DNA from 2 places in the Acidovorax sp. 1608163 genome. Region 2 is predicted to be linked to the other one. Evidence: riboswitches for the same ligand, from Rfam matches in the RefSeq annotation. Region 2 holds a riboswitch; the other holds the start of a gene.
The links. Region 2 has a riboswitch for S-adenosylhomocysteine ahead of ahcY (adenosylhomocysteinase). Riboswitches for the same ligand answer to the same signal wherever they lie in the genome.
Positions count from the first base shown of each region.

Region 1: it holds a riboswitch for S-adenosylhomocysteine, as region 2 does, so the genes downstream of both, metH (methionine synthase) here and ahcY (adenosylhomocysteinase) in region 2, are expected to answer to the same signal.

Region 1 is NZ_CP033069.1:4,703,432-4,710,821, forward strand. Features, by position in the region: gene metH (methionine synthase) at 1-928, opposite strand, end outside; S-adenosyl-L-homocysteine riboswitch at 982-1,096, opposite strand; gene EAG14_RS20980 (zinc ribbon domain-containing protein) at 1,233-1,577, opposite strand; gene fmdA (formamidase) at 1,611-2,837, opposite strand; gene urtE (urea ABC transporter ATP-binding subunit UrtE) at 3,051-3,740, opposite strand; gene urtD (urea ABC transporter ATP-binding protein UrtD) at 3,776-4,519, opposite strand; gene urtC (urea ABC transporter permease subunit UrtC) at 4,544-5,761, opposite strand; gene urtB (urea ABC transporter permease subunit UrtB) at 5,808-6,722, opposite strand; gene urtA (urea ABC transporter substrate-binding protein) at 6,930-7,390, opposite strand, start outside.
Region 2 is NZ_CP033069.1:742,591-749,980, reverse strand. Features, by position in the region: gene EAG14_RS03365 (serine/threonine-protein kinase) at 1-372, opposite strand, end outside; gene EAG14_RS03360 (23S rRNA (adenine(2030)-N(6))-methyltransferase RlmJ) at 620-1,507, shown strand; gene EAG14_RS03355 (septal ring lytic transglycosylase RlpA family protein) at 1,558-2,178, opposite strand; gene metF (methylenetetrahydrofolate reductase [NAD(P)H]) at 2,229-3,080, opposite strand; gene EAG14_RS03345 (TlyA family RNA methyltransferase) at 3,077-4,078, opposite strand; gene ahcY (adenosylhomocysteinase) at 4,186-5,622, opposite strand; S-adenosyl-L-homocysteine riboswitch at 5,687-5,767, opposite strand; partial or broken gene EAG14_RS03335 (peptide chain release factor 3) at 6,037-7,390, shown strand, end outside.

The DNA of each region.
Region 1 (7,390 bases), 1.1 Mb from region 2:
GCTTTTTGCTCTCGTCCTTGGCGCCGCTCTTGGCGGTTTCGGCGATCTCGACCAGGCGCTCACCCGCGTCGGGACGGCGGTTGAGCACCACGTCTTCCACACGCTCGCGCAGCACGGGCTCCAGGTCGTCGTACACGCCCACCATGCCCGCGTTGACGATGCCCATGTCCATCCCGGCCTTGATGGCGTGGTACAGGAACACGGTGTGGATGGCCTCGCGCACCGGGTCGTTGCCACGGAAGCTGAACGACACGTTGGACACGCCGCCCGACACTTTGGCACCCGGCAGGTTCTGCTTGATCCAGCGCGTGGCTTCGATGAAATCGACGGCGTAGTTGTTGTGCTCTTCAATGCCGGTGGCCACGGCAAAGATGTTGGGGTCGAAGATGATGTCTTCGGGCGGGAAGCCGACTTCATCGACCAGGATGCGGTAGGCGCGCTCGCAGATTTCGATCTTGCGCTCGTAGGTGTCGGCCTGGCCTGTTTCGTCAAACGCCATCACCACCGCTGCGGCGCCATAGCGGCGCACCAGGCGAGCCTCGTGCTTGAACTTGTCCACACCCTCCTTCATGGAGATGGAGTTCACGATGCCCTTGCCCTGCACGCAACGCAGGCCGGCCTCGATCACCTCCCACTTGGAGGAGTCCACCATGATGGGCACGCGCGCGATGTCGGGCTCGGACGCGATGAGCTGCAGAAAGCGCACCATGGCGGCCTTGCTGTCGAGCATGGCCTCGTCCATGTTGATGTCGATGACCTGCGCGCCGTTTTCCACCTGCTGGCGGGCCACGGCCAGGGCTTCTTCGTACTGGCCGTTCAAAATCATGCGCGCGAACGCCTTGGAGCCGGTGACGTTGGTGCGCTCGCCCACGTTGACGAACAGGGTGCCCTCGCCAATGGAGACGGGCTCCAGGCCAGAGAGTTTCATGGGAGGAACGGAAACAGCAGACATAGGGCTCACCTGTGCAGGAACACGGACAAAACAGGTGAGCGTCGTTACGGGGGGACGGTGCCATAGTGCACAGGGCCCAAGCCTGACGGCAACCGGCCACCTGTGGGTGGGGCCTGGCCTGCCGCTGCAACGCTCCTTGGGCTGACAGGCAATTTTAAGGGGAAGTGCGCGCAGGCCAACGCCTAAGCCCGCGCGTGCGACTCTGCCACCTGAAGGCGTTGCCCTGTCAAGCGCCCTTGCTGCGTGAAATATCGCTGTGAAACACAGGGACGCATTCCTATCAATGGGAAATCATCCAGGGCCGCTTGCTTGGGAACGCTTTGGCGCCACTAGGCGCTGTCACCGTGGCCTTGCGCGTGGACGGTGAAGAGCAGCAGCCACACCCTGCGGGGTGCTTGAGGCGGGCGTAGTCACCTGAGCGCTGCGGCTCATGCCGCGCACGCTCGTTGGTGGCCATGGCGCTGCGGGTGGTGGCGCTCATCAGCGCCAAGCGCGGCGCCGTGGCAAACACGCGGGGCGATGCGGCCCCGCAGTCAGGGCAGGCGGCGGGCTCGTTGCGGTCGGCCAGCGTGCGAAAGGCATCGAAGCCGCCGCACTCGGCACAGGCGTAGTCGTAGGTGGGCATGGCGGCTCCTTGGACAGCAAACGCGTTCTGCGATCAGACCAGGTCGGGCGACAACGGCATGGCAATGGAGCCATCCAGATGCTTGATGGGCCCCGCCGCACTCGGATTGATGTCAAAGTCAAAAATCTGCGTGGGCAGCCACAGCGTGGCGCAAGCGTTGGGCACGTCCACCACGCCGCTGATGTGGCCCTGCACAGGTGCCGTGCCCAAAATGGAATACGCCTGCGCGCCGGAGTAGCCAAATTTCTTGAGGTACTCGATGGCGTTCAGACAGGCCTGGCGGTAGGCCACGTTCACGTCCAGGTAGTACTGCTTGCCCGCCTCGTCCACGCTGATGCCTTCAAAGATCAGGTAGTCGTTGTAAGTGGGCGTGATGGGGCTGGGCTTGAAGATGGGGTTCTTGATGCCGTACTTGGCCATGCCGCCTTTGATCAGGGTGACCTTCATGTGCACCCAGCCTGCCATCTCGATAGCGCCGCAGAACGTGATCTCGCCATCGCCCTGGCTGAAGTGCAGGTCGCCCACGCTCAGGCCCGCACCGTCCACATACACCGGAAAGAACACCTTGGAGCCGCGCGACAGGTCCTTGATGTCACAGTTGCCTCCATGCTCGCGTGGCGGCACGGTGCGCGCGCCCTCGGCAGCGGCCTTGGCCTTGGCATCGCCCGTGAGGCGGCCCATGTGCGCGGTGCCTGCCGAGGGTGGATTGGCCAGCCCAGCCGTGGGCGCAGAGTCGATGAGCGCCTGCTCGCGCGCATTCCACTGCTCCAGCATCTTGCGGTCGGGCAGGCAGCCGATCAGGCCGGGGTGGATCAACCCGGCGTACTTCACACCCGGCACATGGCGCGAGCTGGTGAACATGCCATGAAAGTCCCAGATGGACTTCTGCGCCTGCGGGAAGTGCTCGGTCAAAAAACCGCCGCCATTGTTCTTGCTGAAAAAGCCATTGAAGCCCCACAGGCTGTCTTGCTTGGCGCCAATGTCCAGCAGGTCCACCACCAGCAGGTCGCCCGGCTCGGCACCCTTAACGCCCACGGGGCCGCTCAGGTAATGCACCGTGGTCAGGTCAATGTCGCGCACGTCGTCAGCGCTGTCGTTGTTTTGGATGAAGCCGCCCGTCCAGTCAAACGTCTCCAGCACAAACTCGTCGCCCGGATTGACCCAGCAGGCCATGGGAATGTCGGGGTGCCAGCGGTTGTGGATGTTTTCGTTTTCGGTGGGCGACTTGCTCAGATCGACCTTGATCAGGGTTTCAGCCATGGCGTGCTCCTTGGAAAGGGTGGGTGGAAAAATGAAAAAGCGAGATAAAAGCTCCAGGGCCTGCAAGGCAAGCTGCCTGTGAAACGGTCACGGCCAACGCCAGTGCACCCGCGCAAGGGCCGCCCCGCCGCGCTGGGGGCGTCCCCCTCCCGCAGCGCGCAGCGATGCGAGAGAGGGGGAAGGCGCCGAAGGCGACTCAGGGGGTGTTTCATGTCATACAGACAGATACGCTTTGATGCGCTGCTGGTCGGTGTCGGCCCGAGCGGTCTCATGCACGAGGCGGCCGCCTTCGATGACGAACAGCCGGTCGGCCACGTCCATGGCAAACGACAACACCTGTTCGCTCACCACGATGGTGATCTGGCGCAGCTTGCGGATCTCGTTGAGCGCCTTGGCGATGTCCTTGATGATGGAAGGCTGGATGCCCTCGGTGGGCTCATCAAGCAGCAGCACCTTGGGATCGGTGACCAGGGCGCGGGCAATGGCCAGTTGCTGCTGCTGCCCGCCCGACAGGTTGCCGCCCTTGCGCCGGCGCATGTCCCACAGCACCGGGAACAGCGCATAAATGTCTTCTGGAATCTGCCGCGTCTTGGAGTTCTCCAGGCCGGTCTCGATGTTTTCTTCGACCGTGAGGGTCGGAAAAATCATGCGCCCCTGGGGCACATAGGCAATGCCCTTGGCCACACGGCGAAAGCTCTCGTCTTTCGTCACGTCCTGGCCTGCCACGGTGATCTGGCCGCTCTTGGCGGGCATCACGCCCATGAGGCTTTTGAACAGCGTGGTCTTGCCCATGCCATTGCGGCCCATGATGGCCACGGTTTCGTTGGCACGGCCTTCGAACGAGATGCCGTGCAGCGCCTCGCTCTGGCCGTAGGCCACAAACAGATCTTTGACTTCCAGCATGCGGTGCTCCTGTGGGGTTCGATGGGGTATGGAAGTCAATGGCCTAGGTACACGTCGATGACCTTGGGGTCGGCCTGCACCTTCTCCATGGGGCCTTCGGCCAGGATCTTTCCCTGGTGCATCACGGTGACCTTGTGGGCAATGCGCTTGACGAACTCCATGTCGTGCTCGATGACGATCACCGCGCGGTTCTTGCAGATGCGCTGCAGCAGCTCCGCCGTCAGCTCGCGCTCGCGGGCGCTCATGCCAGCGATGGGTTCGTCGAGCATGAGCAGCTCGGGCTCCTGCATCAGCAGCATGCCGATCTCCAGCCACTGCTTTTGCCCGTGGCTGAGCAAGCCCGCTTCGGTATCGAGCTTGTCGCCCAGGCCGATGTCCTCTGCCACCACCTGCACGCGGGCCTTGACCTCGTCGGTGCACTTGAAGGCCAGCGCCCCCAACACCGAGCGGCCTGCGGGGTACGACACCTCCAGGTTCTGAAAGACCGAGAGGTTCTCGTAGATCGAGGGCGTCTGGAACTTGCGGCCGATCCCTAAGCGCACGCGCTGGTGCTCTGCCATGCGGGTCAGTTCTTCGTTCTTGAACTTGATGCTGCCGCCCGTGGCGCGGGTCTTGCCACAGATGAGGTCGAGCAGCGTGGTCTTGCCCGCACCGTTGGGGCCGATGATCACGCGCAGCTCGTTCTTGTCGATGTACAGCGTCAGGGCGTCGATGGCCTTGAAGCCGTCGAACGACACCGTGAGGTCTTCCACAGCGAGGGCGAAGTCGGTATTGCTCATGGGTGCTCCAGCGGTGGTTGCGCGTCAGGCGCCCTGGCGGCTCACGCCGTCGGGCAGGGCAGCAGGTGCGGGCGCTGCGCTGGCAGCTGCTGCAGAGGTGGCGGTAGCGGCTGGCGTAGCGTCAGCCACCAGCCGGGGCTGCACCGAGGCCTGGCGTAGCGCCTCGCGGCGGCCCTTCCACCAGGGCACGACGTGGCTCTCCCACAGGCCCGCCAACCCCATGGGGAAGGCCATGGTCACGCCGATGAAGAGGCCCGCCATCAAGAACAACCAGGCTTCCGGAAAACTCTCCGAGAAAAACGTCTTGCCCGCATTCACCAGCAGCGTGCCGTACACCGCGCCCACCAAGCTCATGCGCCCGCCCACGGCGGCGTAGATCACCATTTCGATGGAGGGCACGATGCCCACGAAACTGGGCGACATGAACCCCACCTGCAGCGAGAACAGCGCCCCACCAATGCCCGACAACGCAGCGGCCAGGCAGAAGGTGAAGATCTTGAAATTGGCCACGTCGTAGCCCGAAAACCGCACGCGGTCTTCCTTGTCGCGCATGGCCAGCAGCAGCGTGCCCACCTTGCCGGTCTGGATCCAGCGGCACAGCACGATAGAGCCGATGAGCAGCGCAACGCACACGTAGTACAGGATGTACTTGGCGCTGTCGGTGCGCGTGTCCCAGCCCCACAGCGTCTTCAGGTCAGTCATGCCATTGACGCCGCCGGTGTAGCCCTGCTGGCCAATGATAAGCACCGTGAGGATCAGCGCCACCGCCTGCGTGATGATGGCGAAATACACCCCCCCCACGCGGCGCTTGAACATGGCAAAGCTGATGATCCAGGCCAGCAGCGCAGGCACCACGATGACGGCGGCCAGCGAGAACGGCAGGCTCTTGAACGGCACCCAGAAGCTAGGCAGCTCGGTGATCTGGTTCCAATCCATGAAGTCGGGAATGCCGGGCGTGGACTGGATCTTGGTGCTGATGGGGTCAGACGCTTCCAGCTTCAAGAACATGGCCATGGCATACCCGCCCAGGCCAAAGAACACACCCTGGCCCAGGCTGAGCACACCACCGTACCCCCACACCATCACTAGGCCGATGGCGACAAAGGCGTAGGTGAGGTACTTGCCCACCAGGTTGAGGCGAAAAATGTCGAGCGCCAGCGGCAGCACCACGGCCAGCAGCACGGTGAGCAGCACCAGGCTGGCGAGCTGGTAGCGCAGGATCCAGGCTTTGAGGGCATTCATGACGAGACTCCGTTGGGCGCGGTGGGAATGGTCGGGTGTGCGGATGTCATCGACGAACCTTCGATGCAAAGAGTCCTTGGGGTCGCACCATCAGGATCAGCACAATCAACGACAGCGTGATCACCTTGGCCATGGAACCCGCCAGGAAAAACTCGGTGATGGACTGCGTCTGCGCAATGCCAAAGGCCGAAACCACCGTGCCCAGCAAACTGGCTGCACCGCCAAAGGTGACGACCAGGAACGCATCCACGATGTACAGCGAGCCGCTGGTGGGGCCGGTGGAGCCAATGGTGGTGAACGCAGCCCCCGCCACACCCGCAATGCCGCAGCCGATGGCAAAAGTGAGGCGGTCGGTCTTTTGGGTGTCAATGCCAATGGCGTTGGCCATGACACGGTTGCTCACCGTGGCCCGCACCCGCAAGCCCCAGCGGCTTTTGTGCAGCGCCAGCAGCACGCCTGCGGTCACCACGGCGGTGAGGCCCAGCACAAACAGGCCATTGATCGGAATGTCCAGCCCTGGGGCGGGAGCCCAGGAGCCCATCAGCCATTCAGGCAGCGTGGGGCTGACCTCCTTGGGGCCGATGAAGGTGCGAAAGCACTGCTGCAGCGCCAGGCTGATGCCCCAGGTGGCCAGCAGCGTATCGAGCGGGCGCTTGTACAGGTGGCGAATCAGGCCCCACTCCACCAGCCAGCCCGCTGCAAAGGCAAAGCCAAAGGCCGCGATGATGGCCAGCGGAAAGTAGTACGGCGCCATCTGCGGCGCATGGTTGGCCGCCAGCGTAGAGCCCAGGTAGATGGTGTAGGCGCCAATCGTCATGAACTCGCCGTGCGCCATGTTGATGACGCCCATCTGCCCAAAGATGATGGCCAGCCCCAGGCCCATGAGCAGCAGCACGGCAAACAGGCTCAGGCCCGCAAAGCCCTGCATCAGGCCAATGTTGAGCATTTCGGAAAAGGTCATGTTGCAGCTCCTGCGTGCAGGCCAATCGAAAAGAGAGCGATTTGCGCGGAACACGGCCCCGCAGCAGTCATCCGGTCACTGCGCCCGCTACTGGCGCGGCGCAAATGCCAGGGACACCGAGGAAGGGCCGCCCCGCACCGACGGTGTCGTCCCCCTCCCGCGCAGCGAGAGAGGGGGAAGGCGCGAAGCGCCTCAGGGGGTGACTTCTTACTGATATCCCTTGGGAAACGGATCGGGCTTGATCAGGTTCGGAGACTCGGACACCACCTTGAACGTGGCGTCCGGCAGGCCCTGCGCAATGCGCGACTTGCTCCACAGGTGGTGGTTGGCATCCACCTTCACGTAGCCTTCAGGCGCCGTGGTCAGCTCAATGCCCGGCGATGCGGCCACCACCTTGTCCACGTCAAAGCTCTTGGCTTTTTCCACGGCGGCCTTCCACAGCCAGGGGCCCAGATAGCCCGCCTGCGTCACGTCGCCGATCACGGCGTCCTTGCCGTACTTGGCCTTGAACGCGGCCACAAACTTCTTGTTGTTCTCGTTGTCGAGCGACTGGAAGTACTTCATCGACGAATAGAACCCCGCGAAGTTCTCGCCGCCCACACCGGTCATCTCGTCCTCCGTGACGGACAACGTCACCAGCAGTTGCTTGTCGCCCGTGATGCCTGCCG
Region 2 (7,390 bases):
GGGCATGACCATATAGGCCGTGTTGTTCGCCTCCCAAAAGCGGAACACCTTCACCAGGGAGGGGTGGTCAAACTGCGCCAGAAGACGCGCCTCGCCCACAAAAGAAGCCAGGCCCGCCTGGAAGGTCTGCTGGTCTGACGAAGAGCGCACCCACAGCGACTGTCCCTGCGCACGCCCGGCCAGGGCCGAGGGCATGTATTCCTTGATCGCGACAGCGCGGTGCAGCGAGTGGTCAAACGCCTTGTAGACCATGCCAAAGCCACCCACCCCTAGCAACGCCAGAATCTCGAACTCCGCCAAGCGGGTGCCAGGGGGCAGCGCATCGACGTGGCTTACGCCGCTGGCAGAGGTTTGACTGGAACGTTCGGTCATGGTGAAAAAAGCGTGGCAGTCCAGCGTCTAAAGCAAAATTCAGCGGGCACCAGCCCAGCGCCAGCCCGCTGACACAGGCGATGATGCTGCATCACCGCAGGTACAAAGGCAACAAAAAGCAGACTGTCTGCCAAAAACATCACAGCCTGCCCGAATGCCCTCGATTTTGCCTTGAACGCACGCACCACTGGCCGAGATAGATCAGGGTACGCCCCAAGAGACGGCCCGCAATCGTTACCATAGCGACATGTTCAGTTACCGCCACGCCTTCCACGCGGGCAACCATGCCGATGTGCTCAAGCACACCGTTTTGATTGCCACTTTGCAATACCTTACGGAGAAAGACGCGGCACTGACCGTGCTGGACACCCATGCGGGCGCCGGCCTGTACCGCCTGGACGGTGACTACGCCAGCACCAGCGCCGAAGCCGCCGATGGCATCTTGCGGCTGGTCGCCCCGGAAGTACCGCCCCTGACCCCGGCGCTGGCAGCCTACGTAGACATGGTGCGCGCCTTCAACCAGGGCACCAAGACCAAGGTGTACCCCGGCTCCCCCTTCATCAGCCAACGGCTGCTGCGCGAACACGACAAGCTCAAGGTGTTTGAGTTGCACCCGACCGACATGCGCGCACTGGCGGGCAATGTGGCCCAGCTCAATGCGGGCAGGCAAGTGGCCGTGCTGCATGAAGACGGCTTTGAAGGCATCAAGAAATTCTTACCGCCACCGGCCCGCCGCGCTTTGCTGCTGTGCGATCCCAGCTATGAAATGAAGAGCGACTACGGCAAGGTGCTGGACATGGTGGCCGATTCGCTCAAGCGTTTTGCGACGGGTACGTACGCCGTGTGGTACCCCATCATTCCGCGCCCCGAGGCCCATGACCTGCCCCGCCGACTCAAGACCATGGCCACAAAGGCCGGCAAGAGCTGGCTGCATGCCACGCTGACCGTCAAATCGAGCAAAATAACGGAAGACGCAGCAGGCGAAGTCAAGCGCCCAGGTCTGCCAGCCAGCGGCATGTTTCTGATCAACCCACCCTTCACGCTGAAAGCCGCGCTGAAAGAAGCGCTGCCACAAATGGTGGAGTTGCTGGCCCAGGACAAGCACGCCACGCATACGCTGGAATCCGGGGGCTGACCATCCATGCCCTGGCCCGGCCCTCTGGCGGGCCAGGCCACCGTTCCAAGCTACTCAGGGCGTTTGGGCGGGCAAGTGTCTTCGCCCGAACCCAGCGGAAACACATCCACCGGTTTAAGCCCCAAGCCGCCCATGCCCAGCGCCAGCGCCGCGCCACGGCTTAAATCCAGTACCCGGTTGGCCACATGCGGGCCGCGGTCGTTGATGCGCACCACCACTCCGCGGCCTGTGGCCTGGCTGCGAACGCAGACCAACGTGCCAAACGGCAGCGTGCGGTGGGCGGCCGTCAGGGCATGCATATCAAAGCGCTCCCCGCTGGCCGTGCGCCGCTTGTGAAAACCTGGTCCATACCAGGAAGCCAGCCCGGTCTCGCTGGGCTGCACGTCGGCGTCATCGTCCTCTTCCGCACCGTCTACATCCGCCAGCAAATCAATGGATGAACGCTGTGCTGCGCGCCGCGCGTCCGAGGCGGGAGACGGAGCAGGAACCTCCACCAAAGCGGGGGAACTGGCCTCTGGCGCTGCAGACACGGCAGGCACACCAGCCGCGACGGGCGCCGGTGCCGCCAGGCCCTGCGCCAGCGCATCTGTGGATGCAGCCAGGCCGACCCAAATGGCTGCGCAGCCACCGCACCGCCACGCCAGTGCCAGCGCAGCGTGCAGGGAGTCCATTGCGCGGCAGTGTGCCTGCGCCCAGAGGGCGCCCTGTCGCAGCTGCACGCCTACAGCTCCAGACGGCGGCAGATTTCCAAAGTCGCGGCGCTTTGGTTCATGGTGTAGAAATGCAAGGCAGGCACGCCCGCACTGCGCAGTTGATCGCACAGGTCTGTCACCACGTCCAGGCCAAACGCCTTGATGCTGGCGGTATCGTCGCCAAAACCCTGCAGACGCAAGCGAATCCAGCGGGGGATTTCAGCGCCACAGGCGTCGGAGAAGCGCATCAACTGCGTGGAGCTGGAGATGGGCATGATCCCTGGCACCACGGGGATGTTGGCGCCCAGCTTCTGGGTGTCTTCCAAAAATCGGAAGTAGGCATCGCTGTTGTAGAAATACTGGGTGATCGCGGCATCTGCGCCCGCTTGCACCTTGGCCACATAAGCCTTCAAGTCAGCCTCTGGCGAACGTGCCTGGGGATGCACCTCTGGGTAGGCAGCCACCTCGATGTGGAAGTCGCGGCCCGTTTCTTCGCGGATAAAGGTAACCAGATCGCTGGCGTACTGGAACTCGCCGCCCGCACCGTAGCCGCTGGGCAGATCGCCCCGCAAGGCGACCAGGCGGCGAACCCCCATGCCCTTGAGCACGGCCAGTTGCTCACGCACCGACTGGCGGGTGGCGCCGATGCACGAGAAGTGCGATGCGGCACTCACGCCCTCAGCGAGGATTTCACGCACCGTGGTGAACGTGCCCTCCTGCGTGGAGCCACCGGCGCCATAGGTCACGGAGCAAAACTCAGGGTGCAGCGCATACAGCTGCTGGCGCACAGCGCGCAGCTTTTCAGCCCCTTCGGGCGTTTTCGGGGGGAAAAACTCCAGACTCACCGGAAATCCGGTGGCTTCTGTCTTGGCAGCGTTCATGCCGTCCTCCTTGCATCCACAAAAAATTCCCGGTTGCCATCGCCGCCCTGGATGGGGCTTTCCATCCACGCAAGCACCTGCAAGCCCAGCTCTGCGCAGCAATCACGGATGCGCTTTTCCACGACGGCATACAAAGCCTCGTCGCGCACAATGCCGCCCTTGCCGACTTGGCCAGGCTGCAATTCGAACTGCGGCTTGACCAGCATGAGCAAACGGCCCTGCGGCGCCATCAGGGGCACCAGGGCGGGCAGCACCAAGGTCAGCGAGATGAACGACAGGTCACCCGTTACCAGGTCAAACACGGGCGTGACCTGCACATCCTCTCGCCCCTCTCGGCGCTGGCGCACCACGGGCAAAGTGCCCTCAGCCCGCGCGCGGGCCTTGGCGGCTCGTTCGGCCTTGAAGGTCTCTACGTCTTGCTCTTTGGCGTCGTCACTGTCGTCGTACTCTTCATCGATCAAGCCGCCATTGCGCATCCAGCTGTAGGGGGCCACCGGCTGGGTGTCGTTGTCTTCGTGGTCTTGCACCAGCTCTTCGGACAAGGCCGCCTCGCAGCCTTCCAGCAGCGACTCGGCCGTCATCGCCCGGGCGTTGAGCCCTTCCACGCCCACCACGCGCACATCGCCCCGCAGGCGCTCGTGCAACTGCCCATGGCCCACATCCACGCCCACCACCTGGGTCGCACCGTGCTGCAGCAGGCAATCCGTGAAGCCCCCGGTGCTCTGCCCCACATCCAGGCAGCGCAGCCCTTGGACGGCTAGGCCCGTGGCCTGCAAAGCGCCTTCGAGCTTGAGCCCGCCACGCGAGATGTATTTGGCCTCGGCATCGTCCAGCAGCCGCACCTCGGCCACCGACGGAATGTCATCCCCGTTCTTGGCCACTTTGTTCCAGGGCGACAAGGGCGTCAGGCGCCACTCCACCCCCGAGGCGATCAAGCGCTGCGCTTGCGAGCGCGTGGCCGCATGGCCACCTTCCACCAAAAATACGTCTGCGCGCATGCGTTCTCTCTCGTCGGTCGACGAAAATTCAGATAAAAACAGGGGCTAGCGCTTACCAGATAAGCGCTAGCAGCTCCTAAATCAGGAGCAATCTCCCACCCCAGCCATCAATAGCGGTAGGTGTCAGGCTTGTAAGGGCCTTGCTTGGGCACGCCGATATAGGCCGCTTGCTCGTCCGTCAGCTCCGACAGCATGGCGCCCACCTTCTTCAGGTGCAGGCGTGCCACCTTTTCATCCAGGTGCTTGGGCAGCACATAGACCTTGCCGTTTTCATAGAAGTCGCTGTGCGTGAAGAGTTCAATCTGCGCAATCGTCTGGTTGGCAAAGCTCGACGACATCACAAAGCTGGGGTGGCCTGTGCCGCAGCCCAGGTTCACCAGACGGCCCTTGGCCAGCAAGATGATGCGCTTGCCGTCGGCAAAAATCACATGGTCCACCTGGGGCTTGATCTCTTCCCACTGGCAGTGCTCTTCGAGCTTGGCAACCTGGATTTCGTTGTCGAAGTGGCCGATGTTGCAGACGATGGCCTGGTCCTTCATGGCCTTCATGTGCTCGAACGTGATCACGTCGCGGTTGCCCGTGGTCGTCACGAAGATGTCTGCCTTGTCGGCGGCATACTCCATGGTCACGACTTTGTAGCCTTCCATCGCGGCTTGCAGGGCGTTGATAGGGTCGATCTCGGTCACCCACACTTGGGCGCTCAAGGCACGCAAAGCCTGGGCCGAGCCCTTGCCCACGTCGCCGTAGCCAGCCACGACCGCCACCTTGCCAGCGATCATCACATCGGTGGCGCGCTTGATGCCGTCCACCAGCGATTCGCGGCAGCCGTACAGGTTGTCGAACTTGCTCTTGGTAACCGAGTCGTTCACGTTGATCGCACGGAACATCAGGTTGCCCTTGGCCGACATCTCCTTCAAGCGGTGCACGCCTGTGGTGGTCTCTTCGGTCACGCCAATGATCTGGGCGCTCTTGCGGCTGTACCAGGTGGCGTCCACCGCCAGCTTGGCCTTGATGGCGGCAAACAGGATGCGCTCTTCTTCGCTGCCAGGGTTGGCCAAGACCTTCTGGTCCTTTTCGGCCTGCTTGCCCAGGTGCATCAGCAGCGTGGCGTCGCCGCCGTCGTCCAGAATCAGGTTGGGGCCTTCGCCCTCTGTACCGGCAGCGCCAAAGTCAAAAATGCGGTGGGTGTAGTCCCAGTAGTCGACCAGCGTCTCGCCCTTCACGGCAAACACAGGAGTGCCCGCAGCGGCAATGGCAGCAGCAGCATGGTCTTGCGTGGAGAAAATGTTGCAAGAAGCCCAGCGCACTTCCGCGCCCAGCGCTTGCAGTGTCTCGATCAGCACCGCCGTCTGGATGGTCATGTGCAGCGAGCCCGTGATGCGCGCACCCTTGAGCGATTGCTTGGGCGCGAATTCCTCGCGGATGGCCATCAGGCCGGGCATCTCGGTTTCAGCGATGCGGATTTCCTTGCGGCCCCATTCGGCCAGGCCGATGTCGGCAATGATGCAGTCGGTGTTGACCGGGGCGTTGACGCGTGCGTTCATGGTGTGCTCCAAAGCAGGTTTGAAAAGCCACTTGACGGGGGAAGATGCAACTCACCGCACGAAAAGTGGATGAGCGTCGTTGCTTGATGACTCCGAGCCTCACGCCCCGCAGGTAGCAGGGGGCGCTGCAACGCTCCTCGGATGGGCGGATTATAGAAGCAAGACTTTCAACGGGCACCCGTTCTGGTAGGTAACGATCCGGACACGAATCGAAGAGACCACCAAGGTACGATTCAGCCTGCAGCGCCTGCGCAGACCTTGCACACCAGGTAACAACCTGCGCAGCCGCAGTTTCACGCATAGGTAAAATAATTGTTAACTGCGCTGTTCTTCAGCGCAACAACAGACCTTTGCAAAGTCTGATCTGGCAACGCTGCAACCTGCAGCGCTTGCCCTCCCATTCCAGGAACTTCCGTGTCCCACGCCCCAGAAACCCGGCGCCGCCGCACCTTTGCCATCATTTCCCACCCCGACGCGGGTAAAACGACGCTGACCGAAAAGCTGCTGCTGTTCTCGGGCGCCATCCAGATCGCCGGGGCCGTCAAAGGCCGCAAGGCCAGCCGCCACGCTACCTCCGACTGGATGGAAATCGAAAAGCAGCGCGGCATCTCGGTGGCCTCGTCGGTGATGCAGATGGCCTACCGCGACCATGTGGTCAACCTGCTCGACACCCCCGGCCACAAGGACTTCTCCGAAGACACCTACCGCGTGCTCACGGCGGTGGACTCGGCCCTGATGGTCATTGACGCCGCCAACGGCGTGGAAGCGCAGACCCGCCGTCTGATCGAGGTCTGCCGCCAACGCGACACGCCCATCATCACCTTCGTCAACAAGATGGACCGCGAAGTGCGCGATCCGCTGGACATCATGGACGAGGTCGAGCGCGAGCTGGGCATGCCCTGCTGCCCCATGACTTGGCCTGTGGGCCAGGGCAAGGCCTTCGGCGGCATCATCAACCTGCGCACCAAGACCATGACGGTGTTCGAGTCCGGCAGCGAGCGCCGCCCGCAGGACTTCGAGGCCATCCCTTTGTCCGATGAAACCACGCTGCGCGCACGCTTCGGTGCCGAATTTGATGCCGCGCTGGAGAGCATGGAACTGGCCGTGGGCGCATCGCCCGCGTGGGACCACGATGCCTTCCTCGCGGGCAAGCTGACCCCCGTGTTCTTCGGCTCCGGCGTGAACAACTTCGGGGTGATGGAAGTGCTGGACGCGCTGGTGGACATGGCCCCGCCCCCGGCCCCCGCGTGAGCACACTCGAAGTCAACAAGCAGCCGGTGGTCAAAACCATCCAGCCCGAAGACGAAGGCTTCTCCGGCGTGGTGTTTAAGGTGCAAGCCAACATGGACGCCAACCACCGCGACCGCATCGCCTTTGTGCGCGTGGCCTCGGGCAAGTACACCCCCGGCATGAAGCTCAAGGTACAGCGTACCGCCAAAGAACTGCGCCCCACCAGCGTGGTCACCTTCATGAGCCAGCGCCGCGAAGCGGTGGAAGAAGCCTACGCGGGCGACATCATCGGCTTCACCACGCACGGCGGCGTGCAGCTGGGCGACACCATCACCGATGGCGCCAACCTGCAGTTCACGGGCCTGCCCTTCTTCGCGCCGGAACTGTTCATGACCGTGATCCTCAAGAACCCCCTGCGCACCAAGCAATTGCAGCAAGGTCTGGCCCAACTGGGCGAAGAAGGCGCTATCCAGGTCTTCAAACCCGACGCAGGCGGCGCCATGCTCCTGGGCGCTGTAGGCCAACTGCAGTTTGAAGT